Linked DNA regions of Roseiflexus sp. RS-1. The protein of the gene in region 1 interacts with the protein of each later gene in a pairwise test. Links are inferred from orthologs where the notes say so. Each region holds a gene or a part of one and is shown in the gene's direction. Other genes may lie near its edges. The genes, in order: ftsZ and ROSERS_RS07100.

Region 1 (14,991 bases):
CGAGCGGCAGCCCGATGTACGCTGGCAGGTTGGCGAGACACGCTATCTCGTCGATGCCGAAGGGCGCGTGCTGGGACCTGATGCATCCACATTCCTGACCGAAACGCTGGTCATTGAAGACCGCAGCGGACGGACGATCAGTCCAAACGACCGGATTGATCCCGACATCCTGTACCTGGTTCGCGCCCTGGCGCTGCGCCTGCCAGAGGAAGCTGGCGTGACGCCATCCGGCATCAGTTGGGATGTGGAACACGGCGTGACGATCACAACCATCGATGGTCGAACGATTATCTTTGGACGCAAAGACCATCTGGAGGAAAAAATACAGATTCTGCGCTTCCTGACGCTTCAAGAACCTACGGAGTACACCTGGCTCGATTTGCGTCCGGCGACGCCGTACTATCGTAACGATGCGCCGCCACAACCGCAGGCACAACGAGGCTGATTATGGCACACCGCACAATCGTCGGAATCGACGTCGGCACGACCAAGGTCTGCACCATCGTGGGGCAGGTCTACGACAATGGGCGCATCAATGTGCTCGGAGTCGGTCTGACGCCGTCGAAAGGACTGGATAAAGGAGTTGTCGTCAATATCGACGACGCGGTCAATGCAATTGCAACCAGCGTCGAGAAAGCCGAACGACTCTCCGGCTATCGAATCAATGCTGCATTCGTGGGCATTGCTGGTCGGCACATCCAGTCGCTCAACAGTCGCGGCGTCGTTGCAGTAGCGCGCAGCGATCATGAAATTACCCGTCACGATGTTGCGCGGGCAGTCGAAGCGGCGCAGGCGGTGGCGATCCCTACCCAGCGCGAGGTCATTCATGTGATTCCGCGCGCCTATGTGGTCGATGGCAACGAGGGCATCCGCGATCCGATCGGCATGTCTGGCTTTCGCCTCGAGGTGGAAACGCACATCATCACCGGCGAAGTGATGGCGATCCAGAACCTGATCAAGAGTGTGCAGAAGACCGGCGTTGAGATCGACGATCTGGTGCTGCAGCCGCTGGCGGCTGGCGAAGCCGTCTTGAGCGCCGATGACAAAGACCGCGGTGTGGTACTGGTGGACATTGGCGGCGGCACAACCGATATCGCCGTCTTTGCCCAGGGCGGCATCTGGCATACCAGCGTGATTCCTGTTGGCGGCAACCATTTCACCAACGATATCGTCATCGTTCAACAGACGCCGCACAACACTGCCGAATACCTGAAACTGAAGTACGGCGCCGCGATCGCCGGAGAAACGGAGGAGGAGTCGGATGACGTGATCGACGTGGAAGGTTTCGCGCCTGGTGAACGACAGCAGATCAGTCGTCGCATGCTGAACCAGGTTCTTCAGGCGCGTGCCGAAGAATTGACCGAACTGATCTACAACGAAATCCGACGCAGCGGCTACGAAGGTCTCCTGCCGGCGGGCATCGTCCTGACCGGCGGAACGGCACAGTTGCCGCGCCTCGACGAACTGATGCGCGATATGCTCGGCATTCCGGTGCGGATCGGCACACCCGCCGATCTGACCGGTCTGGCGGATACGCTCAACAGCCCGGCGTATGCGACGGCTATCGGATTGTTGCGCTGGGGCATGCGCCACGGTGCGAGCGGGTTGCATTCCGGCGGCGCACCGCCTGAGCATGGCGGATGGGTCTCGACCTACGAACGATTCAAACGATGGCTGAAAGAGTTTCTGCCATAAATCACCATATGCAAGGAGAGGATTCAATGATCGATTATGCGAGTCTGAGCCAGGCCGCAGAGAACTTCGCGGTCATCAAAGTGGTTGGTGTCGGCGGCGGCGGTTCGAATGCCGTTGATCGCATGGTAGACGAAGGCGTGACCGGTGTTGAGTTTATCACGATCAACACTGATGCGCAGGCATTGCTGCATTCGCGCGCGCCGACCCGCATTCGCATTGGCGACAAACTCACCAAGGGGCTTGGTTCAGGTGGCAACCCGGTCATCGGGCAGAAAGCCGCCGAAGAGACGACCGAGGAGATCTACGAGGCGCTCAAGGGCGCCGATATGGTCTTCATCACGGCTGGCATGGGCGGCGGTACGGGCACCGGCGCCTCGCCGGTGATCGCCAGCATCGCGCAGGACCTGGGGATGCTCACGGTTGGCGTGGTGACGAAGCCGTTCAGTTTCGAGGGCAACCACCGCCGCAAGACTGCCGAACAGGGGATCGAGCAACTGCGCCCAATGGTCGATACGCTGATCGTCATTCCCAACGACCGCCTGTTGCAAACGGCGAGCAAGAACACGTCAATGCTTCAGGCATTCCAGATGGCAGACAACGTGCTGCGCCAGGGCATTCAGGGCATTTCGGACCTGATTACGCAGCGCGGGTTGATCAACGTTGATTTTGCCGACGTGAAAACCATCATGGCGCGTCAGGGGTCAGCGCTGATGGCGCTTGGCATCGGCAGCGGCGATAATCGCATGGTTGATGCGGTCAACGAAGCGATTGCCTCACCCCTGCTCGAAGTCTCGATCGACGGGGCGAAGGGCGTGCTGTTCAACGTCACCGGCGGCGAAGACCTGGGCATCCTGGAGGTGTACGAAGCGGCGGACATTGTGGCGAAGGCGGTTGACCCGGAAGCGAACATCATCTTCGGCGCGGTGATCGATCCGACCTTCCCGCCTGGACAGGTGAAGATCACGCTGATCGCAACCGGTTTCGACGCCAACCGTCCGGCAGAGGCGCGCAAGCGCATCTACATGTCTGGTGCGCAGCAGCAACCCACCCAACCGAAACGCGACATGGCGTATGCGGAATCACAACCGCCCGCAGCGGCGCGTCCGCAACCGCAACAACCGGCACGTCCGCAGAGCGCCAGCATCAACCCCGACGACCTGGACATCCCGCCATTCCTGCGCAACCGCCGCAAGAACGGGTAAGCGCCTATGGCAGCGTCAGAATTTCCGGCTCGCCCTCGGTGATCGCAATCGTATGCTCGAATTGCGCCGAGAGCGAGCCATCGGCAGTGCGTACCGTCCATCCATCGGTCTTATCCAGCACTGCTTCCGGACCGCCAGCGTTGATCATCGGCTCGATGGTGAACGTCATACCGGGGCGCAACCGCATTCCTGAGCCGGGTTTGCCATAGTGCAGCACGGTCGGTTCCTCGTGCAACAGTTGCCCGACGCCGTGCCCGGTCCATTCACGCACCACCGAAAAGCCGTTGGCTTCGGCATAGGTCTGGATTGCCGCGCCAATATCCCCCAGGTGCGCGCCGCCGCGCGCTGCGCGAATACCGCGCCACATCGCTTCTTCGGCGACCTCAAGCAACCGCTGCGCTTCAGGGGAGATCGTTCCGACCGGCAGAGTGATGCACGCATCGCCGTACCAGCCATTGAGCCGCACCCCAATATCGATACCGACGATGTCCCCTTCCTTCAGTCGCTGGTTTCCCGGAATGCCGTGACAGATGACATTGTTCACGGCAACGCAGATTGTGGCAGGAAAGCCGCGATACCCTTTGTACGCCGGGATCGCGCCGTGTTTCCGCACAAACTGTTCTGCTATCCGGTCGAGTTCTCTGGTCGTTACACCGGGGCGCACGTGCTCACGCAATGCGTCGAACGTCGCTGCCACCAACCGTCCTGCAGCGCGCATCAGCGCGATCTGCTGCCGTGAACGTAGTATGACCGACATATGCTGGATGTTCCTGTTGCCTGGATTGGCGCTTGCTGTGAGACACAAAATAGCGCTTCCGTCCGGCGTCGCCGATTGCTATCGGCAATATGGATCAATTGATTGTACATTATAGCACAATGCCTGCACACCGTTGTTGATCCCGGCACAGAGGCGCGAACGTGCAACGCGGGGCTGTATTCTCTGGGTGCTTCGCGCCTCTTCGCACCGGTGTGCATCCGAAGGATGCGTTTATACGTGGCGTTCGCTGGATGATGGGAGTGGGAAATCACCCATTTACAAGTGCCTCTGATACTCTTCGAGCGCCTGGATCGCCTCCTCCCGGCGATGCTCAATCAGATGATCGAGCGGGTGATTGCCCGGCGGCGCGATCAGAGCGTCGAGTTGCGTGTAGATATCATTCAGCAGATCATTCGCCGACTTTGGAGACGGCACATCGAAGACTGCCCGCATCCCGCCCAGGATCATGCGATCCGCAGCAGCGGCAAGTTCCTGCGCCAGTTCAAACTTGATGGTGCGCAATCGTCCCGACGGCGAGTCATCGTGACCGGGTTGATCCTTTGCCAGCGCCGTGTGTGAACCGGCCTCTTCGTTGGCACGGGTCATGCGTTCAATCACGTCGGCAATCCGCCGCAACATCGCAATCCCTTGAGGGGTGGCAATCACATCCCGGAATGTTTCCCGGATGCGGGTGCGCAACCCTTCCATTCCGCCGCTGGCGAAGAACCCTGCAATGCCGCCGATGACCCCTCCCGCAAGACCGCCGAGCAGGCCTCCAAGCGCCGCTCCGATAACCGCTCCCGCCGCTGCGCCTCCCAGCACCCCGCCGCCAATGATGCGACCTGCCGCCCGCAACCCCGTGCCTCCCACAGCCCTGACCCAATCGAGAAACCCCGGCGCTCCTTCGTGTTCGTGCTCATCGTGGCTGTGTGCCACAGGCGGCGCCTCGCTCCCGACATGCACCTGATCGGGGGTTGGATCGACGGTGGTGCGTCCTGCCACACGGTTGACCAGGGGCATTTCGCTTTCGATCTCATCGGCGATTGCCCGTATTTTGTGCGCCAATGAATGCAGTTTGTCGTTGTCGCCGAACGCCCCTGTGCCCAGTTGACCCTGGACTGGCTCGACCTTCCCCGTCGCGGGATTATAGAGAAGGGTCGGCGCCGGTTGCCCAATGGCTAACTCAACGAAGTTCGAGTGAGCAAAGAAGTCTTCGAGCGCATGACCCGCCCGCCCCATGGCATCGGCGACATCAGGTCCCCAGTGTCCGGTCGGTCCGCGAGGAACCGTACCCCGAATCGTCTCAGCCGGCATGGTGATCGTCCGCGCTTCGCGCTCACGCAGCGCCGCCTGACGCTCGGCGCGCACCTGATTCCGAATACGCAACCATATCTGGATGTATGGTTGATCCTCCGGCAGGCTCGGATCGAGGCGCTGATTGACTTTGTAGTTCGTCTGCGCCCAAAAGCGCCGATCCACCTCGGCGTTGAAAGCCGGTCCGCTGGTCGATAGATCGGCTTCTGCGCCTGCGCCATTGCCGGTCCCCCGTGGTGCAGTGATAACCTCCTCTTCGAACGTGATCTCCTGAAATGGAGTATGTTCAACCTGGATCGCGGTTTCCTGCGCCACCGCTGTGGTACGCAGCGCTCCGCGCGCCACAGGCGGTCCCGGCATGCGCTCTTCCAGTTCGGCTGCGCGATCGCGAAACGCCTCCGCAGTTTGCCCTGTTTTCTGTCCATGCATATCGCCACGGTACGACTGAGCGGCGCGGAAGAGTTGCGCCTTGATGTATTCCCGCGAGTCGATCATGTACTTCGGAATGCGTTCGCCCTCCGGGATCACCAGGAGATCTTCACGGTTCACCCTGGCTTCCCCGCGATCACCCTGGAGAGCCGCTTCACTGGCGGGATTATCCATGTGCTCGTAGAAATTGTATCCCCCGTATGATTGAGTATTTGCCAGTTCGCTGACGCGACCGGGGATCATGTCAAGCAACGCGCCGACTGCCCGGTTGAACCGGTCGATTGCCGGATCGAGCGATTCGCGGTTGAAGGCTGCCAGTTTGATCGCTTTCCACGTCAGCACGATATTCGCAAGCGCCGGATGCGCCTGTGAGAAGTCACGTTCCCAGTTGGCCGCGTAGATCTGACCGATCTCTTCCGCCGAAAAGCCGGTTCCGACAAGCCCGTGAACCGTTGCCTGCCGGTGGTACCGCGGGTCGAACGCCTGCGGGAATAATGTTGGCGTTGGCGGCGACAGTGCGCGCAGATGAGTCGAAGAGGCGGAGGGAGCGAGACCGGCAGCGCGATGCGCCACGGCTTCGGCTTGCTGTTCGAGGGTGTCATACTCGTGCGGATCGGCTGCATTGCGTGCGCTATCGTTTCCCTGCTGCGCCACGTGCGCCAGTTCGTGCAGCAGCACATGGGCGCCATGGGGCGTCTCCGGTTGATACCGCCCCGGCGCAACGTGGATCTCCTGCGACAGAGCGAACGCTTCCACGCCGCTGGCAGCAGCAAGCGGACTATTGCGATGGATCGCAGCGTGACTCAGGTCGTAGTTCGTCGCGCGCGAGGCGCGCTCCCGCAGATCATCCTCTGGATTGCGCGGCAGAACCAGAGGTGCAATGAGAGACGGTTCGTCTGGCGCCGTGCGCTGACGCGCATCGCTTTCGATCTGCAACGACTCAAAAGAGTGACCGGCTGGGAAGGCGGCGCTCTGATCGGCGGCATCTGCGCGTTCGTTGCTGGCGGCTGCGTGGGAAGCGGTCTGTCGAGAAATACGCGATAATGGAGCGGCGTCGAATGCTGGCGGTTTTCGTTGAGAAAGGCGGTTCGTTGATCTCATGCACCCACCCTTTCTTTTTCCAGATGGGAGGACCTGTAGGGAGCAACAGCCGGATTGCAGCGCAATGCAAGGAAGAGTATACTTCATCTGTCCTTCACCGGTAAAGAACGATTCTGTTTAAGCAAACTGGCGCAATTGCGGCAGGCGACGTCTCTGAAGTCGAAGCCGGTCATCATCAAGCCATCGAAAGAGTCGATATGTCCATGATCGAAGACGCCATGACCGCGCAACCGGCAGGCATCTGGGTTGCCGGACGACGTATGCTCACTGTTGGTCTGACGCTGATCATCATCGCAACCGCCTTCGAGATGCTGGCGGTCGCTGCAACGATGCCGGCCACGGCGCAAGACCTGGGTGGACTGGCGTGGTATGGTTGGGCATTCAGTGCGTTCATGCTGGCAAACATGGTTGCAGCGACCGTCGCGGGACCAGAGGCGGATCGCCGGGGGATTGCGACGCCATTTATCGCCGGCACATGCCTGTTTGTTGGCGGTTTGCTGATCGCCGGTCTTGCCCCCACCATGCCGCTGCTGATTGTCGGGCGCGCCGTGCAGGGGCTGGGTAGCGGCATCATTGGCGCGGTGGTCTACATCATCGTGGGACGTGGCTATGAGACGGATGCGCGTCCGCGCATGCTGGCGATCATTTCGAGCGCCTGGGTTGTGCCGGGCATGGTTAGTCCAGGAGTGGCGGGAATTATTACCGAAACCATCGGCTGGCGCTGGGTCTTTCTCGGCTTGATCCCGCTACCGATCCTGGCGGCATGCATGGCGCTGCCGTCGTTGCGTCGTCTGGCGCCAGCGCAGCATAGTACGTCTGGCAATCATCAACGTAACCGTGAGATCAGGCTGGCGCTTGTGCTCGCCACAGGCGCAGGAATGGTCATCGGCGGACTGGGGTGGATGAGCGCTGCGCCGCCGACGGGCGTGGCGCTCCTCTCCCTCGGCGCAGTTGCGACAATCATTGCGCTACGTCAGGTGCTGCCCGCAGGAACGCTCCGTGCCGCACCCGGACTTCCAGCCGCCATCGCGGCAATGGGGCTGCTCAACCTGGCATTCTTCGGCGTCGATGCATTCGTCCCGCTGGCGCTTACGACCGTGCGTGGGTTGAGCATCGTTACCGCCGGGCTGGCGCTGACCGCTGCCACCCTGACGTGGACTGCTGGCGCATGGATGCAGGCGCGTCTCGCCAGACGCATGCCACCTGGCTCGATTGCTGTCCTCGGCTTGCTGGTGATGCTGATCGGTATAAGCGCCACGACGGCCACAGTCGCTCCAGTAATGCCAGCACTCCTCAGTATTGGTACGTGGGGTATCGCCGGATGCGGCATCGGTCTGGCGTACTCGGCTCTTTCCCTTGCGGTGCTTCAGAATGCAACGCAGGGTCACGAGGGCCGCGCATCATCAGCGTTGCAGATTGCCAGTCAACTTGGAACTGCGCTCGGCGCAGGCATTGGCGGCGTGATCATCGGCTCAGGAGGAAGCGGCATAACCGTTGCAGCCGAACGCGTCATGCTGCACTTCGTACTGATGATCGTCGTCACCGGCATCGCCGTTTTGACCGCGTGGCGCGTGGAACGGTGAAGATGGAAGGCGGGACGCGCCCTTGATAGTCTTCTGTTCCTCAGTGCTGTGACGAAGGTATCATCACGGTTCCACGAGTCGTGTCCAGGTTTTAGATCCGTGCTACGGGCGAAGCCCCTGCTGGCGCAGATGTGCATCCACCCAGGCGACCTCTTCGGCGGGCAGCGCGACGTCGGGATCGAGACGATAATCGATCAGGTCGCTGTAGGCGCCGTGCTCGTAGCAGCGCTCCAACACCGCCTGCACGTCTAAGACGGCGTCCGGGTCCGGCGGGTGCAGCGGAATGGCAATCCGCGGCAGGCGCTGCCGGATCGTGCGCACATACACCTCGAACCGCTCGCGGCGCCCCGCCCGGCTGATGCAGATGACGTAGTGCCACGGTTGATAGGGGATCAGATAGTGCGGCGGAATCGCCACCGTGGGCAGTCCCTGGCGCAACAGGTCGATCTCCACCAGATGGGTGTCGCTGGCGAGCGTCTCTTCCTGCTTGCGGCGATACGCTTCGTGCCCTTCGCCAGGCGTTTTGTTGGCGGGGCTGAGCACCTCGATCACCGTGACGACGCGCCCGCCCCGGGTCAGGTCGAGAATCTCGATGAACGGCTCGCGCACCTCTTCCGGCGCGACGGCGATGACCACCGGCGCATCAGCCGTCAGCACCGCCACGTCGCGCCCTTCTCCCGGCGCTTCTGCCAGCGGACGCTGCGTGACGGTCACATCCGGATAGATAGACCGGTGCGGCGGGATGACATAGAGGCGCTCCCCGATGCGCGCGTGATAGCGGGGACGGATCTGCGGCTGGAGCGCATCCGCGCTATACGTTATCAGCCGCTGATGGACGTCGGGCCAGAGGTCGCGGCGTTCCAGGTAGGGATCCATTCCGGGAAATGGTCCTGGCATGCGGGTTGCTCCCTTCACGTGCTCGTGGCGCTCAGGGGATGATACCACGTTGTTCATAAGAGTGAAACCGTTGCAGCCGAACGCGTCATGCTGCACTTCGTACTGATGATCGTCGTCACCGGCATCGCCGTTTTGACCGCGTGGCGCGTGGAACGGTGAAGATGGAAGGCGGGACGCGCCCTTGATAGTCTTCTGTTCCTCAGTGCTGTGACGAAGGTATCATCACGGTTCCACGAGTCGTGTCCAGGTTTTAGATCCGTGCTACGGGCGAAGCCCCTGCTGGCGCAGATGTGCATCCACCCAGGCGACCTCTTCGGCGGGCAGCGCGACGTCGGGATCGAGACGATAATCGATCAGGTCGCTGTAGGCGCCGTGCTCGTAGCAGCGCTCCAACACCGCCTGCACGTCTAAGACGGCGTCCGGGTCCGGCGGGTGCAGCGGAATGGCAATCCGCGGCAGGCGCTGCCGGATCGTGCGCACATACACCTCGAACCGCTCGCGGCGCCCCGCCCGGCTGATGCAGATGACGTAGTGCCACGGTTGATAGGGGATCAGATAGTGCGGCGGAATCGCCACCGTGGGCAGTCCCTGGCGCAACAGGTCGATCTCCACCAGATGGGTGTCGCTGGCGAGCGTCTCTTCCTGCTTGCGGCGATACGCTTCGTGCCCTTCGCCAGGCGTTTTGTTGGCGGGGCTGAGCACCTCGATCACCGTGACGACGCGCCCGCCCCGGGTCAGGTCGAGAATCTCGATGAACGGCTCGCGCACCTCTTCCGGCGCGACGGCGATGACCACCGGCGCATCAGCCGTCAGCACCGCCACGTCGCGTCCTTCTCCCGGCGCTTCTGCCAGCGGACGCTGCGTGACGGTCACATCCGGATAGATAGACCGGTGCGGCGGGATGACATAGAGGCGCTCCCCGATGCGCGCGTGATAGCGGGGACGGATCTGCGGCTGGAGCGCATCTCTGCTATACGTTATCAGGCTCTGATGGACGTCGGGCCAGAGGTCGCGGCGTTCCAGGTAGGGATCCATTCCGGGAAATGGTCCTGGCATGCGGGTTGCTCCCTTCACGTGCTCGTGGCGCTCAGGGGATGATACCACGTTGTTCATAAGAGTGAAACCGTTGCAGCCGAACGCGTCATGCTGCACTTCGTACTGAACCGGTAACATTCTGGTGCTCTCTTTGTATATGATACAAAAGAACTTCAATCCTGCCGAAGGAACGTTTCTCAATCGCTGGATGGGGGTATTCAGGTGAATGCCGGTAACGGCATTTTTATACTACGTGGGACAAACATGTCATCCGAAACTATAACCAGGCTTGAAGCTGAAAACGCCGCGTTGCGTCAGCGTATCAACGAATTGGAAATGCGCCTCGAAGCGTATCACACGGGCAACGCCATGCTCCGTACAACCGGTCACACCGGCGCCTTCAATGAGTTTCAAGGATTTCGTACTACGGTCGAGCGTGCATCACAGGGCATTGTGATCGTTCATCTCGAAGGCGTCATCACCTATGTCAATTCTGCATTTTGTGCATTGACTGGCTATCATGCACTTGTCGGCAGGCATATAAGCACGCTCTATTTCGAGTACGATCTCCCATTGCTGGACAGGGGCTTGCAGAAAGTCAGGTACGATGGCATCTGGCAGGACAACATCTCGTTGCGCCGCAGCGATGGCGCTGCTATCCCGGTGCATATCGACGCTTTTCTCATCTGTGATGATGCCGGACAACCGGCGGCGATAACCGTCATTGTCGAGGATCTGACCGAAGAACTCCGGCGTGAGGAGCGGCTGCGCCTGTTCGAGGCGCTGGTCGAAAACGCCCCCGATGCCATCGGCGTCGCTAATGTCAGGGGCAATGTTATCTACGCCAACACTGCGTATCAGACGTTGACCGGCTGTGGCGACCAGCTCATCGGCATGAATGCCTTCGATGGCATCGTAGAACATGATCGCCAGGCAGTGCGCACAGCGCTGGCGCGTCTGGAGGACAATAACGCAGTTGTGCTCGACATTCGCATCCAGCGCAGGGACGGCGGCATTGCGCCGGTGTCGGCAGCGATGTATGCGCAGCGATCTCCGCGCGACGAGGTGTGGCTCATCGGCTTCCTGCGCGACATCAGCGACCAGAAACGCGCCGAGGCGGAACGCTTCGCGCTCCAGCAGCAGGTGATCGAGGCGCAGCGCGCCGCCATCCGCGAACTCTCCACCCCGCTCATTCCGATCAGTGAGACGGCGGTGATTATGCCGCTGGTCGGCGCCATCGACAGCGCGCGGGCGCAGCAGATCATCGACACCCTGCTCGAAGGGGTCGCCGCCCATCGCGCGGACGTGGCGATTGTTGACATCACCGGGGTGCAGGTGGTCGATACGCAGGTCGCCAGTGCGCTGGTGCGCGCCGCACAGGCGGTGCGGCTGCTGGGGGCGCAGGTGATCCTGACCGGCATCAAGCCGCAGGTGGCGCAGACGCTGGTGCAGTTGGGGGTCAGTCTGGAAGGCATCCGCACCACCGGGTCGCTCCAGACCGGCATACGTCTGGCGCTGGATCACGATGCCATCCGGCGAAAGGGCGCCGGACGCTAATCTCTTTTGCGCTCCCGTCCTGCCAGCAAGAGGTATGCGTACAGCGCCGCCCCGCTGAGAACCGCGACCGCCAGTTTGACCGTCAGCGGCAAATCCGACGGTGAGATGAACCCCTCGATCACACCTGCAACGACCAATAGCAGCGCACAACCGAGTATCAGACGTACTGCCCGGCGCGCTGCCAGTACGAGCGCCGTGCGCCGGGTGATCAATCCTGGACGGGCGACTGCCCACCCGAGTTGCAATCCTGCGCCGCCTGCGATGATGATCACGCTCAGTTCGATCACCCCGTGCGCTGCGACGAATCCCCACAGATTGCTGCTGAATCCGTATGCCTGCGCCGCTCCTGCCACAACTCCCAGAAGCAGTCCATTCTGCGCCAGCACGAACAACGTGAGTATACCGAGCAATACCCCGCCAGCAAACGCCAGGATGGCTACACGGATGTTGTTGGTGGTGATCAGCGCTGCCGATGCGGCGCGCCCGTCGTCGTTGATCGACTTCCACCACTCGCGCCCGGCACGAATGTCGTTGATGACTTCTTCGACGCCGGGAATCAGCAATGATCCAGAGGGCGGATCGTTCAGGGTGACAAAAAAGCCGATCAGCGCCGGTATCAAAAACATCAACAGCGACGCAAGCGAGTAAACCCACGTTTCCCGGAATGTCCGCGGCAGATCGGTGGCGAAGTAGCGCACCAGCCCGCTGCTGCGATCCGCGCGTCGCTGATACACTTCTGCGTGAGCACGCGCCACCAGACCGTTGAGGTAATCCACCACACGATGCCCGGAAAAATCGCGGCGCGCGATCGCCAGATCCGACGTCGCGCTGCGGTACAGGCGTCCTAACTCGGCGATCTCTTCATCTTCAAGCGCCGCCAACCCGCCACGACGCGAACGTTCAATGATTGTGCTCAGGCGTTCCCACGACGCTTTTCTCCGATTGATGAAATCTTCGACGAGCATAATCGTTGAGAACCAAGAACCAAGAACCGAGAACTGAGAACTGAGAACCGAGAACTGAGAACCGGGTTCAACGATCAACGTTCAACGTTCAACGCTCCAACCTTCAACCTTCAACCTTTCAACCTTCATCCTTACCACCCTCAACCTTCAACCCGCAACGTTCAACGTTCAACCCTCACCTCTCGCCTCTTCAACATTCAACCACCGTCTGCGCCACTCGTCCTGCGTCCACGCCGCGCTGCGCAAATTCGTATCGTAGCGCATCCAGGTCTGGCACGTATGCCCGCAGTATCCGCACGTCATCCGTCGGCAAGAGGGCGTATCCACCCAGACACGCCGGGATGACAACTGCCTCACCACGCCGCAAAGCGCGGGCGCCGCTATCCCAGCGCAGCGTCGTGGACCCCTCAATGATCGTCAGAATCTCGAACGTCGCTGGATCGACCAGATAGTCGACCGGCGCCGCGATCGTCAGGCGTTCGAGCGCGAAGGAAGCGCACGCGACCAGCAGATCGCGCCCTTCTGCCAGTGACAATGGCGGCACAACGCCGCGCAGCGCAGGCGCGTAGTCGGTCACGTCGAGCGCTTTGTCGATGTGCAATGCGCGCGGTTGACCCGTTGTGGCGTCGATTCGTCCATAATCGTACACCCGGTACGTGAGATCCGATTTTTGCTGAATCTCGAATAGCACGATCCCGGCATTGATTGCGTGCAACGTCCCCGCTGGCACGAAGACGGTATCGCCAGGCGCAACCGGCAATCGGTGCAACAACGGCTCCAGTTCTCCGGCAGCAATCGCCGCAGCGAGTTCCGCACGGTTGCTGAAGCGCGCCAGACCGTACACAACATCGGCGCCTTGCGTGGCGTGCAGGATGTGCCAGGCTTCAGTTTTGCCGTGAAAACCGGTGGCGGCTTCGTATGTGTGCGCATAGGCGTCGTCAGGATGCACCTGAATGGAAAGGCGATCCGCTGCATCAATGAACTTGGCGAGCAGCGGAAAATCGGCGCCATACCTCGCCATGGTGCGTTCGCCGACCAGCGCCGCTCCAAAGGTATCGGTCACCTGTGCCAGCGTCTTCCCTGCCAGCGGTCCCTCGATGATCGGATTCGTATCGTACACCAGCCAGATCTCACCCAGGCGTTCGGGGCGTGGCGGCGGCAGGTCGAGCCATTCGGCAAGGAACGTTCCGCCCCAGATCGGATGCGCAAAGCGCGGACGGGTGATGAGCGGATACAGGTGGGTTTGTGACACAGCAGCACCTTCTGAATACTGGTCAGCGATGGGTTGCCCGACGCACACATTGCACACTTTCGCAGGATAGCCGATAGGCGATAGTCGGTGGCGGTTAGCAATGGGTTGCCCGATGCACCCATTGCAAAAGCAAGCACTGGGGCTGAGATACAGTATACATTGAGACTGCCACACATATTTCACCGCAGCGAGAAAGATTGGTTTGCCAAAACGTACTCTTCACCGCGCATCGCGTCCAGCCTGGTTTTTGGAGTTCTCTGCGCTCTAGTATAATCTAACGGGACACGGTATACCGTTCTGCGCCAGGTTCACGAGATCGCCGCGGAGTGTTGGGTAGCCGTGTCCTTCAACGCGACCAAGCCGAACAGTTATCTGGGCCCTCAAACCCGCATATGCTAGCAAGGCTGGCGCCGTTTTCCTCAGGAGGTTCTGTGTATGGCTTCCCGTGAGTCGCTCTTTATCGGCATTGATGTCTCCAAACAGACGCTGGATGTGGCGTTTGGCGCCGACCCGCACGCGCCACGCGAGACGATACCGTCTACCGACGAAGGTGTCCAGCTCCTGGTCACGCGACTCCAGCGCCTGCAGCCGACCCTGATTGTGCTGGAGGCGACCGGCGGGCTGGAGCGCATGGTGTTCGCCCAACTGCTCCAGGCTGGCTTGCCGACGGCGCGGGTGCAGCCACGCCGCGTGCGCGCCCTGGCGCACGCGGAAGGACGCCAGGCGAAGACCGACCGCCTGGATGCCCGGTTGCTCGCCCGCTTTGCCGAACGGGTGCGCCCGCCGCACCACCAAGCGACGGACGAGCAGCGCGCATCCTTGCGCGACCTGCTGGTCCGGCGGGAGCAGGTGATTCAGATGCGGACGGCTGAGATCAATCGGTTGACGGCTGCCGCGCCGAACCTCCGCCCGGGCATCCAGCAGCATATTGATTGGCTGGATCAGGAGATCCGTGCGCTTGAGCAGGAACGCGACAACGAGGCGGAGCGCACCGACGAGGTGCGCCGGAAACGGGAGCTGCTCGAAAGCGTGCCCGGCATCGGCGCGATCACCGCACTGAACCTGCTGCTCCGCCTGCCCGAACTGGGGACCATCAATCGCAAGGAAGCGGCGGCCTTTGTGGGCGTTGCGCCGTATGCCAATCAGAGCGGCGCACAGCACAAACCCCGGCATATCTCCGGCGGCAGGAGGGATGTGCGCAGCG
Region 2 (15,126 bases), 3.1 Mb from region 1 along the record:
ATCTGCGCCACCAGTTCGCTCACCCGTATCGGGTATCCCATCTGCTGCGGATTGCGCCCGCCCGGTGACGATGAGGTGACCATGCCTGGCGGTGATGTCGGCGCCATCTGCCCGCCGGTCATGCCATAGATCGCGTTGTTGATAAAAATGACCGTGATACTTTCGCCGCGCGCCGCAGCGTGCAACACTTCGCCCAATCCAATCGACGCCAGATCGCCATCCCCCTGATAGGTGAAAATGATCCGGTCAGGCAACACCCGCTTCAGCCCGGTTGCGACCGCTGGAGCGCGCCCGTGCGCAGCGCCGACGAAGTCGCAGGCGATGTAGTTGTAGGCAAACACCGAACATCCGACAGAGGCGACGCCAATCGTGCGCCCCAGGATGCCGAGTTCCTCCAACGTCTCAGCCGTCAACCGGTGCGCGATACCGTGCGTGCAACCGGGGCAATAATGGGTGTGCGCAGCGGTCAGTCCGACCGGGCGCTCGTACACACACGTTTCGGCAATCATGAGCGCACCTCCACATCGAGTCTGCGCGCGCCGTTCTTCGTGACACGCGTATCGTGCATCGTCTGTTCAATAGCCTGCACCACCTCATCCGGCAACATCTCGACACCGCCCATTCGACCGTAGAAGCGCACCGGGGCGCGCTCCCCAACCGCCAGCCGCACATCTTCGATCATCTGACCGGCATTCATTTCGACGACCAGGAACGCGCGCGCGCGCGGCGCCAGGCGCGCCAGGCGTCGGGACGGGAAGGGGGAGAGGGTGATCGGGCGGAACAACCCGACTGCCATGCCGCGCGCGCGCGCCGCTTCGACGGCGTTCTGCGCCACCCGCGCCGCGCTGCCAAAAGCGACGACGATCAGATCGGCATCTTCGAGATACATGCCGCTTGAGCGCTGTTCGCGCTCCGCGATGGCGGCCAGTTTTGCCTGGAGCGCCAGGTTGTGTCGTTCAAGCGCCTCCGGTTGGAGATAGATCGAGGTGATGATCCGCGGAGGGCGTCCCTCCGCACCGCCCAATGCCCATTCCGGCAGCGATGGTTCGCGCTGACGAAATGGCGGCGATTCAGCCGGCTCCATCATCTGTCCCAGATTCCCGTCCACCAGCAGAATCACCAGCATACGGTACCGTTCCGCCAGATCGAACGCCAGCCCGGTCAGGTCGATCGCTTCCTGGATCGTTGCAGGCGCAAGCGTCAACGGACGAAAATCGCCGTGCCCGGCTGAACGAGTCACCTGAAAATAGTCAGATTGACAGGCGGCGATGTTGCCCAATCCCGGACCGCCACGCATCACATCAACCACGACGGCGGGCAATTCTGCGCCGGCGATGTAACTCAATCCTTCCTGCATGAGACTGATGCCAGGACCAGACGAGGACGTCATGACACGCCTGCCGGTGCAGGCTGCTCCGTACACCATATTGATCGCCGCCACTTCACTCTCAGCCTGCACGAATGCGCGGCCAAGTTCGGGCATGCGGCGTGCCAGATACTCCAGCAGTTCTGTTTGCGGCGTGATGGGATACCCGAAGTAGGCATCGAGTCCGGCACGGACTGCTGCCTCTGCAATCGCTTCATTGCCCTTCAGAAGTTCTCGCGTCATTGCGATCTCCTCGTGTTCATGATGGAGTGGTTGTTATGAAGCCGATCCTGCGCATACACCGCCTGCGACAGCGGTCTTGATCGAGAATGTGCGATAGACGGTGATCGCCGCTTCGGGGCATACCAGGGCGCAAATCGTGCATCCGGTGCATATGCCCTCTGGGTCGCGCAATTGCGCAGGATGATGACCGGCGGCGTTGAACGCATCCGCCAGTTGCACAACGCCTTTTGGACAGAATGCGACACACAGGCCGCATCCTTTGCAGCGCTCCGTATCCACGATAATGCGTCCCCGAACCATCTCAACCTCCAATCAGTAAATGAACTCGTGAATATCGTAGGTAGCGATCTGTGGACCGGGCGAGCCGAAGTTCAAACGTTCCACGATTGCCTGACGTTGCGCGCGCAGTTCTGCATCGTTGAGCGGACGTATGCCAGCGGCGCGTATCTGGTCGGCATACGGCGCGTTGGCGCGTTCAGATAGTGTGCTGAAGTAGACGATGTCGCCTGATCCGAGTGGCAGACGATTGAGCAAAGCAACCGTATCGGCGACATGCCCGGCGGCGAAGCGATCGCCTCCCAGTCCAACAAGTACAATCACGCTGACTGCGATGCCAGCCTGCTTCAGTTCGGTTACCGTCGCCACAATATCGGCTGCGCTGGACGGTTTCTGCACAAATGTCAGCAGCGGATCGTGTCCACTCTCCATACCAATGCTGACCCGCTTCAATCCGAGCATCCCCAGGCGCGCATACTCGGATGCCGTTTTCCTGCTGCCGGTGAATCCATCGAGAAACGCATGGATCGGCAGATCGCCGATCTCTTCGCGCGCGATCTGCATGAACGCTTCCAACCGTCGAGTCGGCGCCGCCAGAGCATTCGCCTCACCAAGGAAGATCGAGCGCCGGAGCAGGATCGAGTCGCCGAGAAACGCGCGCACCGCGCGGGTATGCACGCGAAACTCGTCGGATGACTTGATGCGAAAACGACGACCGCGATAAAAATCGCAGAAGGTGCAGGTGTTGAACGAACACCCCTCGGTTGCCTGCGCGACCACCGCCATGTACTGATCCGGCGGTAAAATACCGACCGGATCGTACACCTGCTCGAATGCCTTGCGATCAGCAACATGCGCTGCAGCATTGAAATATGACGCGCGCTCGATGATAGTCAGAAGTTCTTCCAGCGCGCCATTGGCTGCCGCGCGTGTCGCTACCTCTTTTGCCAGCGCATCGCGCAGACTCGCCATGCGCGCCGCCGCCGAGTCGATCAGTTCGGCGGCTTCAGCACCGCCCACCCGACGCCGGATCAGCCCATTATCTGCGTGATACTTCTCGATCACATGACCGTTCAGCCCGCGCCTGTACGTGCGCCCGTCGCGGGTCAGCACCCACAACCGACCGCCACGATCATAGGTGAGCACCTCATGCATACCAAACATCACACTGAGTGCGCCCGGTCTGATGCTGATCGTGACCTGTTCGCCATAGATTGTGAATCGAAAGACCATATCAGATAACATTGAGCGGATGCGTCAGTGCATCCGCTCGTCGCTCCTCAACTTTTTATCATCCTGCCGGTGCAACCACCGGGGTAGTCCGTTGCACAAGGCTCTTGCGCCCACGCATCCAGAGCGCCCCCAAACCAAACAGGATGACGGCGATGCTCACCATCTGTCCAATAGCAGGTGCGGCGGTAATTACGACCAGCAAAAGCAACCCAAGCGCCAGTGGTGCGAATGGGCGCTCAATCCATGCTGGTCGGAGACGCAGCAGGATCTGTCGCCCCACCTCAAACCCTACGACGATTTGTGCCACATATGCAATGGCAAGAATGGTCAGCAGGATCAGCGCCATTCCGACAAGGAAGCCCGCCGCGACGACAATGCCCATCAGACCATTCAGTCGCACACTTCCCAGCACAATGGACGCAGCAATGGTGAGAAGTATCACTGCCAGGAATGCCAGCGCAATCGCCAGAATGCTGACGATCCCCCAACCGAGACTGGCGACCGGTCTGGTTTCCAGTTCATCGGTCGTTCCACGCAGGAGGTGTGGCGTCAGCCATACAAGGATCAGACCGAGCAGGAACAATCCTGCAAAGCGCCGTATCAGATCAAGAATGCGGTCGGTCAGGGTTGGCTGGGGCGGTGGCGTCCGCGTCTCTTCAGTAAAACGCACCTGCCCGGCAACAGTTCCAGGTGGGGGAGTTACGGGTGTCTGGCTGGTATACACCAGATCGCCGCCGATCCGTGCCTCGCGATCGACCGTTAACCCGGCAGGCGCAGCTGGTGGTGACGCAATGCCTTCGACCCGCAGTTGCGAAACCCAGGCTGGTTCGGTTTCGGCATCGACGCCTGCCTCGACGTTCCTGCCAATAGCGCCACGGAGGAGCAGGCTGTTCCCGCCAAACACAACATCTCGCTCGACCGTACCTGCCAGCAACGCCTGACCGCCGACAAAGAAGAGCGAGCCATCTATCTGGCTGCCAGGCAGCGTTTCGATGCTCGCGCCGCTTCCCCACAGGTTATTGCCGATGCGCGCCTGTGGATCGAGACGTATGATCGCCGCTCCTACGAGCATATCATCGGTGACTGTGCCGTTCACGACGACTCCGCCGCCCAGCGCGAGGAGATCCCCTTCGATAACACCGTTTATTTCAACGGTTTGCGCCATAGTCACAACATCGCCGATCACACGACCATTGACCGTTACAGTTGTGGCGGTAACGATCAGATCGTCGGTGATCGTTTCGCTTGCGTCAATCACAACCTGCTCACCGGTGCGGCGATCGACCGCCGCAACGGTCGAAGGCGTCAGAACGAGTAGAAGCGCAACCGCCATCGCCAGCAGCAGCGCCGGGTGAACGGTTCTGCTCCGCTTCCTGTTCATACATCTGCTCCTCTCCAGATGAGTGGAGATTGTTATGGTGAGATGCGCAACTCATCATAAGACAGATGTGACATCCTTGTGGAAAAGAAGCATGTGCGGCAGAGTTAAGGATGCGCTACCTTTGTAAAACGTGCTATACTGCGCGGCGCGTGTGTTGATACAGGAGCGTTCCATGCGGATCTATAAAGCCAAAGCGCCGATGCGGATCGGCTTTTTCGGCGGCGGCACCGATGTCAGCCCCTATGCTGAAGAGCATGGCGGCAAGGTGCTCAACTGCACAATCGATAAATATGTGCGCTGTATGTTGCGCCCAAGCAGCGAACCAGGGATCATCATCCGCTCGCTCGACCTGGAGGAAGTCAGTCGCAAGACGACCGGTCACTGGGATGGGCGCCTCGATCTGCCGCAGGCGGTGCTCGATGCGGCAATGCCCCCTTCCGAAGGGGTCGAAGTGATCATGTTCTCTGATGTGCCGCCTGGCTCCGGGCTTGGTTCATCGTCGGCGCTGGTCGTCAGCATGCTGAAGTTGATCGGCGCCGCGTACCAGATCAATCTCGATCCGCATACGCTGGCGGAACTCGCCTACCGGATCGAACGGGTCGATCTGGGCATTCCCGGCGGACGACAGGATCAGTACGCGGCGGCATTCGGCGGTATGTGTGTGTACCATTTTGGCAAGGGACGGGTGATCGTCGAGCCGGTGTTGAACGATCCAACCGCGCTGCTCGAACTGGAGAGTTGCCTGCTGTTGGGGTATATCGGCAGTCGCAAACTCCTCACCCAACACCTGGTGGACGACCAGGTGCGGCGCTTGAAGGAAGGCGACACGCTGCGCTATCACGATGAGACCAAAGCCTTTGTGGATGAAGCGGTTCGACTGCTGCGCAGCCTGCGGATCGCCGATTTCGGCAGACTGTTGCACGATGCATGGGAGGTGAAGAAAGCCTTTTCACCCTACATCGCACCGCCGGAAGTCGAAGAGATCTACGCGCTGGCGCGTCGTCATGGCGCGTGGGGCGGCAAAATTACCGGCGCTGGCGGAGGCGGCTTTATGGTCTTCGCCTGCCCGTTCGACCGCCGGCTCGAACTCGAGCGGGTGCTGATCGAGGCAGGGGTGCAGATCCGGCATTTCTCATTCACAACCCAGGGGGTGCATGCCTGGAGTGTGGATGTTGAGGAAACATAACCGGCATTTCCGGTTTCGGCGGGACAGTGGTATCATGGTCTGGCAGGCGCTGGTATGACTCTCGAACACGACCGTAAAGGCATTTCAATCGCGGTTTCTGCCGAAGTGCAGGCGGCGCTCGATGCCGGGCAGCCGGTGGTTGCGCTGGAGAGCACGGTCATTTCTCACGGATTGCCCTATCCGCACAATCTTGAACTTGCGCTTGCGATGGAGCAGGAGGTGCGCGATCAGGGCGCAGTTCCAGCGACGGTTGGGATCGTTGCGGGTGTGCCGACCGTTGGCATGGACGCGGCGGCAATCCGGCGTTTTGCCCACCCCGATCCGCACCATCCTCCGTTGAAGGTGTCGCGCCGCGACATTGGATATGTGGTTGCGGCAGGCGGCGATGGAGCGACAACTGTCGCGGCAACGATGGCGCTTGCCCATCTGGCGGGTGTGCAGGTATTCGCAACCGGCGGGATCGGCGGCGTTCATCGGGGTGCACGCGAGACATGGGATGTTTCCGCTGACCTGACGGAACTGGAGCGTACACCGGTGCTGGTGGTGTGTGCTGGCGCCAAAGCGATTCTCGACCTGCCAGCGACGCTGGAGTACCTGGAGACCGGCGGCGTGCCAGTGCTGGGTTGGCGCACCGCTGAGTTCCCGGCATTCTACAGCGTATCGAGCGGGTTGCCAGTCGCATATGCGCAGGATGCGTCGTTTGTTGCGCGTGCGTGGAAAGCGCACCGCGCGCTCGGCGGCGCCGGTATGGTGCTGGCAGTGCCGCCGCCTGTGGAGGATGCCATTGATCGTGCAGTGGTAGAGGCTGCGATTGAGCGTGCCCTCAACCGTGCAGTGAAAGAGGGTGTTCACGGTCCGGCGGTGACGCCATTTCTCCTGGCGGCGCTGGCACGCGAGACAGAGGGCGAGAGCGTGCGCGCCAACGTTGCGCTGTTGCGCCAGAATGCGCGGATCGCCGCGCAGGTGGCGACAGCGATTGCAGGCATATGATGAACCAGGATACCCTGCCAAATCTGTACGATCTGTCGCTGGCGGAAATGGAGCGCCTGATGACGGCGTGGGGACAGCCAGCCTACCGCGCGCGGCAGATATTCCGTCAACTGTACGTCAACCTGGTCGACTCGCCCCTGGCGATGACCGACCTTCCCCTGGCGCTGCGGGAACGTCTGGTTGCCGAAACGCGCCTGGCGCCGCTGGCGCCGGAACAGGTGCATGTGGCGGACCAGGGGTTGACGCGCAAGGCGCTCTTCCGCCTGGAGAACGGCGTGTTGATCGAAAGCGTGCTGATGATCTACCCCGACCGCGCAACCGTGTGCGTTTCGACGCAGGCAGGGTGCGGGATGGGGTGTGTCTTCTGCGCTACCGGAACACTCGGACTGCTGCGCAATCTGTCACCGGGCGACATCGTGGCACAGGTCGTCTGGGCAGCGCGCGAAATGCGTCGCTTTGCCGCCGAACGTTGCATCTCACCCTCCCTCGCGCCTCCCGATGATGATTCCTGGTGGACGCCGGACACGCTGGAGGATCAGGGATCGTCCGAGGCGCGGAGCATTTCCGTCTCACGACTGTCGAACATCGTCTTCATGGGCATGGGTGAGCCATTTGCGAACTATGATCGCTGGTGGCGCGCAGTGGAGATTCTCCATGATCCACGTGGGTTGAACATGGGCGCGCGCAGCATGACCGTCTCGACAGTCGGGTTGATTCCGGGTATTCGCCGTCTGGCGACAGAGACGCTGCCGATCAACCTGGCGATCTCGTTGCACGCCCCCGATGATGCCCTGCGCAGCGCGTTAATGCCGGTCAACCGCCGTTACCCGCTTGCCGCGCTTCTTGAGGCGACCCGCGACTATCTGGCGGCAACCGGTCGGCGGGTCTCATTCGAGTATGTGCTGTTGCAGGGGAAGAATGATGAACCGGAGCATGCGGCGAAACTGGCGGCGCTGCTCCATGGTGAAGCAGGAACGACGCCATTACCCCTCCACCTGGTGCACGTCAATCTCATCCCGTGGAATCCGGTGCCGGGGATGCCGCTGGGACGGTCGGAGCGCCGTCGTGTGCTGACCTTTCAACGCATCCTGCGCGAGCGTGGCATCGCCTGCACTGTGCGCGTCGAGCGCGGCGTCTCCATTGCGGCAGCATGTGGGCAACTGGCGGGGGCGAGGGGGTTGAACGTTGAGTGTTGAGTGTTGAGTGTTGAGTGTTGAACGTTGAGTGTTGAGCGTTGAACGTTGAGTGTTGAGCGTTGAACGTTGAGTGTTGAGTGTTGAACGTTGAGTGTTGAGTGTTGAGCGTTGAACGTTGAACGTTGAGTGTTGAACGTTGAGTGTTGAGCGTTGAACGTTGAGCGTTGAACGTTGAGTGTTGAACGTTGAACGTTGAACGTTGAGTGTTGAGCGTTGAACGTTGAACGTTGAGTGTTGAACGTTGAGTGTTAAGCGTTGAACGTTGAACGTTGAACGTAATACAGCGAGATCGGTTCTCGGTTCTTGGTTCTCAGTTCTCAGTTCTCGGTTCTCGGTTCTTGGTTCTCGGTTCTTGGTTCTCGGTTCTTGGTTCTCGGTTCTTGGTTCTCGGTTCTTGGTTCTCGGTTCTTGGTTCTTGGTTCTCGGTTCTTGGTTCTCGGTTCTTGGTTCTCGGTTCTTGGTTCTTGGTTCTCGGTTCTTGGTTCTTGGTTCTCGGTTCTCAGTTCTCGGTTCTCTCACATGCATCTCTCCGAACAATTTCTCTTGCGACGCGACATAACGTTTCTCAACCATGGCAGTTTTGGCGCCTGCCCGCGACCGGTATTCGAGACATACCAGCAATGGCAGCGCACCCTTGAAATGCAACCGGTCGAGTTTTTAGGTCGGCGACTCAACGGGTTACTGGCGGAAGCGCGGGCGCGTCTCGCAGCGTTCATCGGCGCTGCGCCCGATGATGTCGTGTTTGTGCCCAACGTCACCTATGCGATGAACATCGTTGCCCGCTCAATCGATCTTCGACCGGGCGATGAGGTTCTGGGCAGCAATCACGAATACGGCGCAGTCGAACGCACCTGGCGCTACGTCTGCGATCAGCGCGGCGCCGTCTACATTCCGCAACCGGTTGCTCTGCCGGTCGATGATGATAGCGCGATTGTCGAACAGATCTGGAGCGGCGTTACTGAACGCACAAAAGTCATCACGCTGAGCCACATCACCTCGCCAACCGCACTGATCATGCCGATTGCGACGATCTGCCAGCGCGCGCGGGATGCTGGCATCATCACCGTCATCGACGGCGCGCATGCGCTGGGGCAGATCGATCTGGATATGCAGGCGATTGGGGCAGATTTCTACGGCGGCAACTGTCACAAATGGCTTTGCGCACCCAAAGGCGCTGGATTTCTCTACGCCCGTCCAGATCATCAGGCGCTGCTCCAGCCGCTGGTCGTCAGTTGGGGGTGGCAACCGCGCCAGCCGATGCGTTCGAGTTTTCTCGCCTACCCGGAAGGCGCCTCCTTCCGCGACTACTACGAGTGGATGGGGACTGATGATCCCTCGGCGTTTCTCAGCGTTCCGGCGGCAATCGATTTCCAGACCGCCAACGACTGGTCTACCGTGCGCCGCGCCTGTCATGCGCTCCTGGTGGATGCCTCCCGGCGCATTGCCGGGTTGACCGGATGTGCGCCGCTTACCCCCGATGGCGAGGCGTGGTGGATGCAGATGCGCGCCCTGCCACTCCCGCCGTGCGACCCGAAAGAAGTTCAGGCGCGCCTGTGGAATGAATTCCGTATCGAAGTTCCGTGCTTCGATTGGGAAAGCGCCCCGCTGATCCGGATCTCCATTCAGGCATACAACACACCGGCAGACATCGACCGGTTGCTGGAAGGGTTGCGAGCAGTCTTACGTTTGTAAGTGCGGTCTTTGATATCGCTTGCTACCACGGCTGCCACGCGCCATGCTTCTGCTGATAGCGCGGAACCGGCTTTCGTGGTACCATAACGCAGATTGCACAGCTCATCGCCCGTCACCGATCACCCGATGCATGGCACGCTCACATCCGGTCGTCTCTGTTCAAACCCGGCATGACCAATCATCCGACTGCTGCAACCACTTCTGTACACAACCCTCCATCGAATGCTGGCGCTCCCGAATGGCAGCGCCACTTTGCGATGTTCTGGGATGCGTTTCTAACGGTTGCAGTAGGGGCAGGCTTATTTGACGCAGCACAGCGCGGTGGACTGTGGAATGTGCGCGGTCTCTGGATACTGATCCTGTCCCTGGCTTTCCTGATAGCGCATCGCTGGCTGTGGGCGCCGGTGCGCCGCGGAACCGGCGAATGGCCCCCACTCTACCGCGACCTCCTGATCGTTCTGGGGGTCGAGTGCATCCTGGTTATTGCCCTCCTGCCGATCAGCGCCTGGTTTGCGCTGCTGATCCTGGCGATGATGGGACAGACAGCGGCGGCAGCGGATCCATTCCGCTGGCGCCTGCCGTTTGCGGTCATGCTGCTGACCCTGGCGGAACCGATTGGACTGTACGATGCGCTGGCGACGCAACGTTGGGGAACAGTCGCCGGACTGACGGCGCTCATCGCATGGCTGCCGGTCATTTTTCTGTACATCCGGCTCTTCTTCGATGACCGGCAGATGCGCGCTGCACTGGAACGCGACCTGCGCGCCGCCCAGGAGAAGATCGAGCGGATAACGCCGCTGCTGCACCGCCTGGATGAACTTCAGCGCCGTGAACAGGCGCTGACGGATCTGCGCGACGGTATGCAACACACCCTGGCATACCTCAACCTCCGGCTCGATGCCATTCGCCAGCGCATGCGCGACGACCCGGCGTCCATAGCCGACGAACTGGCGGAACTGCACAACCTGGTGCAGCAGCAGTTGAACATCGTTGCACCGGGAACCGATGAGCGGATCAAGACGACCTCGCGTTTCACCCCGTTGCCCGCTGGAAGCGGCAATGAACCCATCGGCGTCTGCGAAGCGACTGAAGCGTCGTCTGCCGTCGTGGAAACGTCTTCCCGCCAGCGCGAAGACGCCTCAGAGATCACCTGGAACGAACCAGTCGCGCCGTCTAACGCGCCAATCGACGAAACCGCCAATCGCCCTGACGCTGCGGCAGCACCCTCGAGCGGCGAAGATTCTGATGAGCCGTTCAGTAAATAGAAAGCATCGTATCGTTGCTTTATCGCAGGACTTTAGCTCCCGTGGGTGCAATAAACACCCACGGGAGAAGACACTCCTGCGCAGCATCACGGCTGGCCTGACCTCGTGATTACCTCGTGATTACATTCCAGAAGACACGCACATCCTGACCGATATAGGTTTCTGCCCGATTCACAACCTTCGTGGCTTCGTCCAGATCGCGCCGCATCTCAGGGCTGCTGCGGACGCTCAGGTTCTCGATCAGCAGACGCGCTGTACGGATATGCTCAGGTTGAATAATCGCAGAAACCTCCGAACCCGGCTCCACCAGTGCGCGAATGAGGGGCAGCCAGAGATCGAGCGCCTCCCGCGCCTGCGTGCGGAGTTGTGCGTCACCTGCCAGTAACGTTGCAAGTTCCAGACGGTGATGTTCATAGATCTCAATCCAGCGCTGTCCTGTCACACTGGAAGCCAGTTGCTCGTCGCGGAAGCGGCGCAACACCTCCAGATCGTGCAATCCCGTCGTTGAGCCGGTAAGCGCCACTTCTGCGCCGCAGCCCGGAGCACAATTCTTAGGCTCGCCGCTGCACGTATCGACCGGTGCAAACATTTGACCGCTGCCGGAGATATCGAGCGCCTGGCGCGCATTGAGACGGCCAAAGGTGACACGGCTACGCGACATGGTCGGCAGGTACACCCGGAAGACCAGGCGTGCCGGATCGACCGTTATTTCAGGGGTCGGTGCGGTCTCGATGGTCTGAGCGGAACGTTGCGCAGGAAAATCATCCGCCGAGTGATAGAGTCGCCACCAGACCTGCACATTGCTCAACTGAGGATTGACAGACCAGATCAGTCCAGCCGCACCGGAAACGAAGGGAGTTGCCGCCGAAGTGCCGCTTTCCGTAACGTAGCCGCCGCCGGATTTCAGGCTGTAAATATCCTTTCCCGGCGCAATAATATCGAGGTAACTGTTGCGATTGGAGAAGGGCGCTTCCTGATCATTATGATCACTCGCTCCCACTGACATGACACGCGGTGAGGAGGCCGGATAACTGATGCGTTGTTTGTCCCTGTCATTTCCAGATGCTGCAATAAGCAGACTGCCACGATCGAATGCGTAGTTGATCGCGCGGGCTATTGTCTGTGAACAACCACAATGAGACGGCGCGCCCAGACTCATGCTGATAATCCTGGCGCCAGCCTGAGCGGCATACTGAATGCCCCTGGCTACCACGTCTGCCGAACCCTTGCCATCATTAGTTAACACTTTTATCGGCAGCACCTGGCAATCAGGGCAGACGCCGGCAATCCCCTGCTCGTTATTCGCACTGGCGGCAGCAATGCCAGCAACGAAGGTGCCGTGTCCGTGGTCATCCATTGCGTCTTCGTCGTTGTTGGCAAAATCGCGGTCGATATCAGTGCGCACTCGACCACCACGCAGATCAGGATGGTTGTAATCCACGCCGGTATCGATCACCGCGATAAGCACCGAGGACGATCCTGTTGTGATATCCCACGCCTCCGGCGCATCAATGTCAGCATCGGCGCGTCCGCCGGTCTGTCCGGTGTTGTGCAGCCCCCATTGTCTCCTGAAGTCGGGATCGTTGGGGATCCCCGTTACCTGATAGATGCGGTTTGGCTCGGCGTATGCAACGGCCGGATCGGCGCTATAGTCTGCGATCATGGCAAAGATATCGACCCCGATCGGTGCAACGACTTTGTAGACGCCATCGAGACCGTAGTTTTGCGCGATCTGATCGGCAGGGCTGATCTCATCGAAGAGCGGTACAATCGCCTGTACATGATACCGGCGACTCAGGCGGTCGAGCGATGCAATTCCCAGCGAAGCAACCCCCACTGCATCGGATCGCGCGTCTGGTTGCGTCAGCTGCGCCACTGCTTCCGGCTTCAAGCCGATAAGGATCTCATTCGGCACGAAGGCGCCTTCCCATGCCGGAGGCGCCGCAGATTGAGACGTGTCCGCCATACCCGAGTCGGTGCGGTTGAGCACCAGAGCGATCAGAGCGATGAAGACGAAGAACAGGTGACGACGCATCGGGCAATCTCCTTTCTCCTCACTTCGTTTCCACAGGTGTGTTGATCTCGGCATACGCAACATTCGGATCCGACTGATACTCCCGGATCATGGCCCTGAGATTCGTTCCCCTCGGCACTGCCAGTTTGTAAACGCCTGCGAGACCGTAGCGCAGAGCCGCAGCATCGTTGGGAGATACGTCGGGAAACACGGGAGTCATGTGCTGCACCTGCCACTTCCGGTTGAGTGCATCGAGCGATGGCAGTCCCGTGTTGACGGGGTTGGGCTGCTGCGGCTGGAGGACGAACCGCGCAGCATCATTCGTCAGTCCGATCAGGATTTCATCCTGGCCACCAATCACGCCCGAACAGGCAGGGAAGCCAAGTACGATGATCACGGTCATCATCCACGTCACGACATCCTTCATCAGTTGCACCGGCATCGTTCCTCCTCCTGAGTCCGCCTTACCCGAAACGAACCCTCTCCACAGCGTGATGTTTGGTCGATGCACATCTCCATCGATACATCGTTTGCACCGAATTGCCTGGCAGGGATGAAGCCGTGTGAGCAGGCATCACCATCATAGCATGGGAGGGCGTCACAAATGTATCAATGCTGTAAACAAAATGAGTTGATCTGCGCCGCGCCGATCTGACTATTCGTGTTCCTTGTGTTACCGCTTAACACGCTGGCGCCCTGTACCGCATCAGACGCTCGAAGTCCGCGCTGGAGCGAAAAAATGGCTGGCTCATCTGGTGTTTGCCCCCCTGTTTGCACCCACGCATTGCTGATCTTGAAGACGGTGTTGTCAATCTGAATGACCGTGACGACCACCTGCTCACCCTTGACGGTCGCCGTGAATTTCACGAGAGGTCCATCTGGAGTTGGACGGACTACCCGGCTCTTGCCGGAACGAATGACCTGCTCCAGGTACGGCTGAATAGCACGGTAATCCTGAAGCTCATCGCCGCTCAGATTACAGTAGTTCTCAGATACGTTGACCCTTGTCTGGATTTCTGGAGCGTTCCATCGTCGGACGTCTGCGGCGGGCTGAAGCCCTGGCTGAGGTCGGGCAAGCCCTGCGGGCTGGATCAACCCGGCGCCCCCCGGCATAGGGAAGGGTGACAGACATGCCAGCCCCGCAGGGGGCTTCCGTGCGCTCAGAGAGGGCTTATGGTCTTTGAGTAAATAATCCGCCATAGCCCGCGCAGGCGGGCTTTGCCTTGCATAGCCGAGGGCTTCAGCCCCACGGCTAGCGCGGTATAGCGGATTTATTTCTCAATCTCCATTAGCCCGCACGAGCGGAGTCGCGCTCGACGACGGACGATGGTTGATGTCTTCTCTCAGACTGCCATGCATGGCGGTCGCCGCACGGGGAGTGCAAGAGTGACTGCGATTGTTCGAGGAGGTTCAACCTCTGTGAGAACTGCTATAATGAGCCGGTTCCAGCTATGCTTGGGGAACCATCGTGTGTTCCGTCCTGGGTCGTTGCTCCTCCAGCCGCAGGATCGTACGCTATCCGGCGGGTGAACGAGCTGCCGCTCCGAGCATCTAGCTGAGCAGTTGATCGGGATCGATGTTTGTGAGAGGGCGATCAGAAAACCGGATTTGTGGTATCATGATAGTGACCATGCCGTTCTGATAAGGAGCAATCTGGTATGCCACGACGTGCACTTCGATCCTATCCAACGAATTATGCGACCGATCTGACCGATGAGCAATGGGCTGCTATCGCGCCACTCGTCGCCACCCCGTCGCCCAACGGCGGCCGCCCGACCGACATCGATCGCCGCGCGATTGTCAACGCCCTGCTGTACAAAAATCGCACGGGCTGCCAATGGCGCATGCTTCCGAAAGATTTTCCGCCGATGAGTTCGGTTCGGTACTATTTCGACAAATGGAATCGTGATGGAACCTTTATCAAAATCAATGATACGCTGCGCAAACTGGCGCGACAAGCGCTGAACCGCGACCCGGAGCCATCCATGAGCGTCCTGGACTCCCAATCCGTCAAAACGACCGAAGCAGGCGGCGAGCGCGGCTATGACGGGGGAAAAAAAGGTCAATGGGCGCAAACGGCAATTTTGGGTTGATACGAATGGGTTCTTGTTGCGTGTACTCGTCCATCCGGCGGACATTTCAGATACGGAAGGCGCAGAATGGCTTCTCGCCGCACATCATCACGCATTTCCACGAATGCAAGAGATTCGCGTGGATGAGGGGTATAAACAAGGGTTAGATAAGTGGCTGCAACAGAATACGGCGATACGCCTGAATATCATTG

What was found.
Region 2: the proteins of ftsZ (region 1) and ROSERS_RS07100 interact in binary tests that used the Escherichia coli proteins (3 or more experiments, as listed by UniProt). The link is inferred for Roseiflexus sp. RS-1 from one-to-one orthologs.

Annotation. Positions count from the first base shown.
Region 1 is NC_009523.1:4,743,624-4,758,614, forward strand. The notes cover bases 945-3,809. They hold ftsZ (cell division protein FtsZ), read left to right. Parts: upstream 945-1,721; coding sequence 1,722-2,897; downstream 2,898-3,809. Other genes in these bases: ftsA (cell division protein FtsA), read left to right, coding at 945-1,695; map (type I methionyl aminopeptidase), read right to left, coding at 2,902-3,654. Also shown: ROSERS_RS19560 (cell division protein FtsQ/DivIB), read left to right, coding at 1-445; more of ftsA, read left to right, coding at 448-944; ROSERS_RS19580 (eCIS core domain-containing protein), read right to left, coding at 3,931-6,498; ROSERS_RS19585 (MFS transporter), read left to right, coding at 6,696-8,081; ROSERS_RS19590 (DUF4058 family protein), read right to left, coding at 8,184-8,978; ROSERS_RS19595 (DUF4058 family protein), read right to left, coding at 9,240-10,034; ROSERS_RS24400 (PAS domain S-box protein), read left to right, coding at 10,278-11,570; ROSERS_RS19605 (stage II sporulation protein M), read right to left, coding at 11,567-12,535; ROSERS_RS19610 (type I phosphomannose isomerase catalytic subunit), read right to left, coding at 12,726-13,787; ROSERS_RS19615 (IS110-like element ISRfsp2 family transposase), read left to right, coding at 14,223-14,991. UniProt on the Escherichia coli protein: Essential cell division protein that forms a contractile ring structure (Z ring) at the future cell division site. The regulation of the ring assembly controls the timing and the location of cell division.
Region 2 is NC_009523.1:1,679,645-1,694,770, forward strand. What follows is about bases 5,772-8,771. They hold ROSERS_RS07100 (radical SAM protein), read left to right. Parts: upstream 5,772-6,671; coding sequence 6,672-7,871; downstream 7,872-8,771. Other genes in these bases: ROSERS_RS07095 (pseudouridine-5'-phosphate glycosidase), read left to right, coding at 5,772-6,675; ROSERS_RS07105 (aminotransferase class V-fold PLP-dependent enzyme), read left to right, coding at 8,391-8,771. Outside these bases: ROSERS_RS07065 (thiamine pyrophosphate-dependent enzyme), read right to left, coding at 1-509; ROSERS_RS07070 (3-methyl-2-oxobutanoate dehydrogenase subunit VorB), read right to left, coding at 506-1,609; ROSERS_RS07075 (4Fe-4S dicluster domain-containing protein), read right to left, coding at 1,643-1,909; ROSERS_RS07080 (radical SAM protein), read right to left, coding at 1,922-3,118; ROSERS_RS07085 (hypothetical protein), read right to left, coding at 3,177-4,499; ROSERS_RS07090 (GHMP family kinase ATP-binding protein), read left to right, coding at 4,672-5,685; more of ROSERS_RS07095, read left to right, coding at 5,740-5,771; more of ROSERS_RS07105, read left to right, coding at 8,772-9,563; ROSERS_RS07110 (histidine kinase dimerization/phosphoacceptor domain-containing protein), read left to right, coding at 9,734-10,828; ROSERS_RS23985 (peptidase S8), read right to left, coding at 10,938-12,863; ROSERS_RS07120 (hypothetical protein), read right to left, coding at 12,883-13,284; ROSERS_RS07125 (hypothetical protein), read right to left, coding at 13,452-14,042.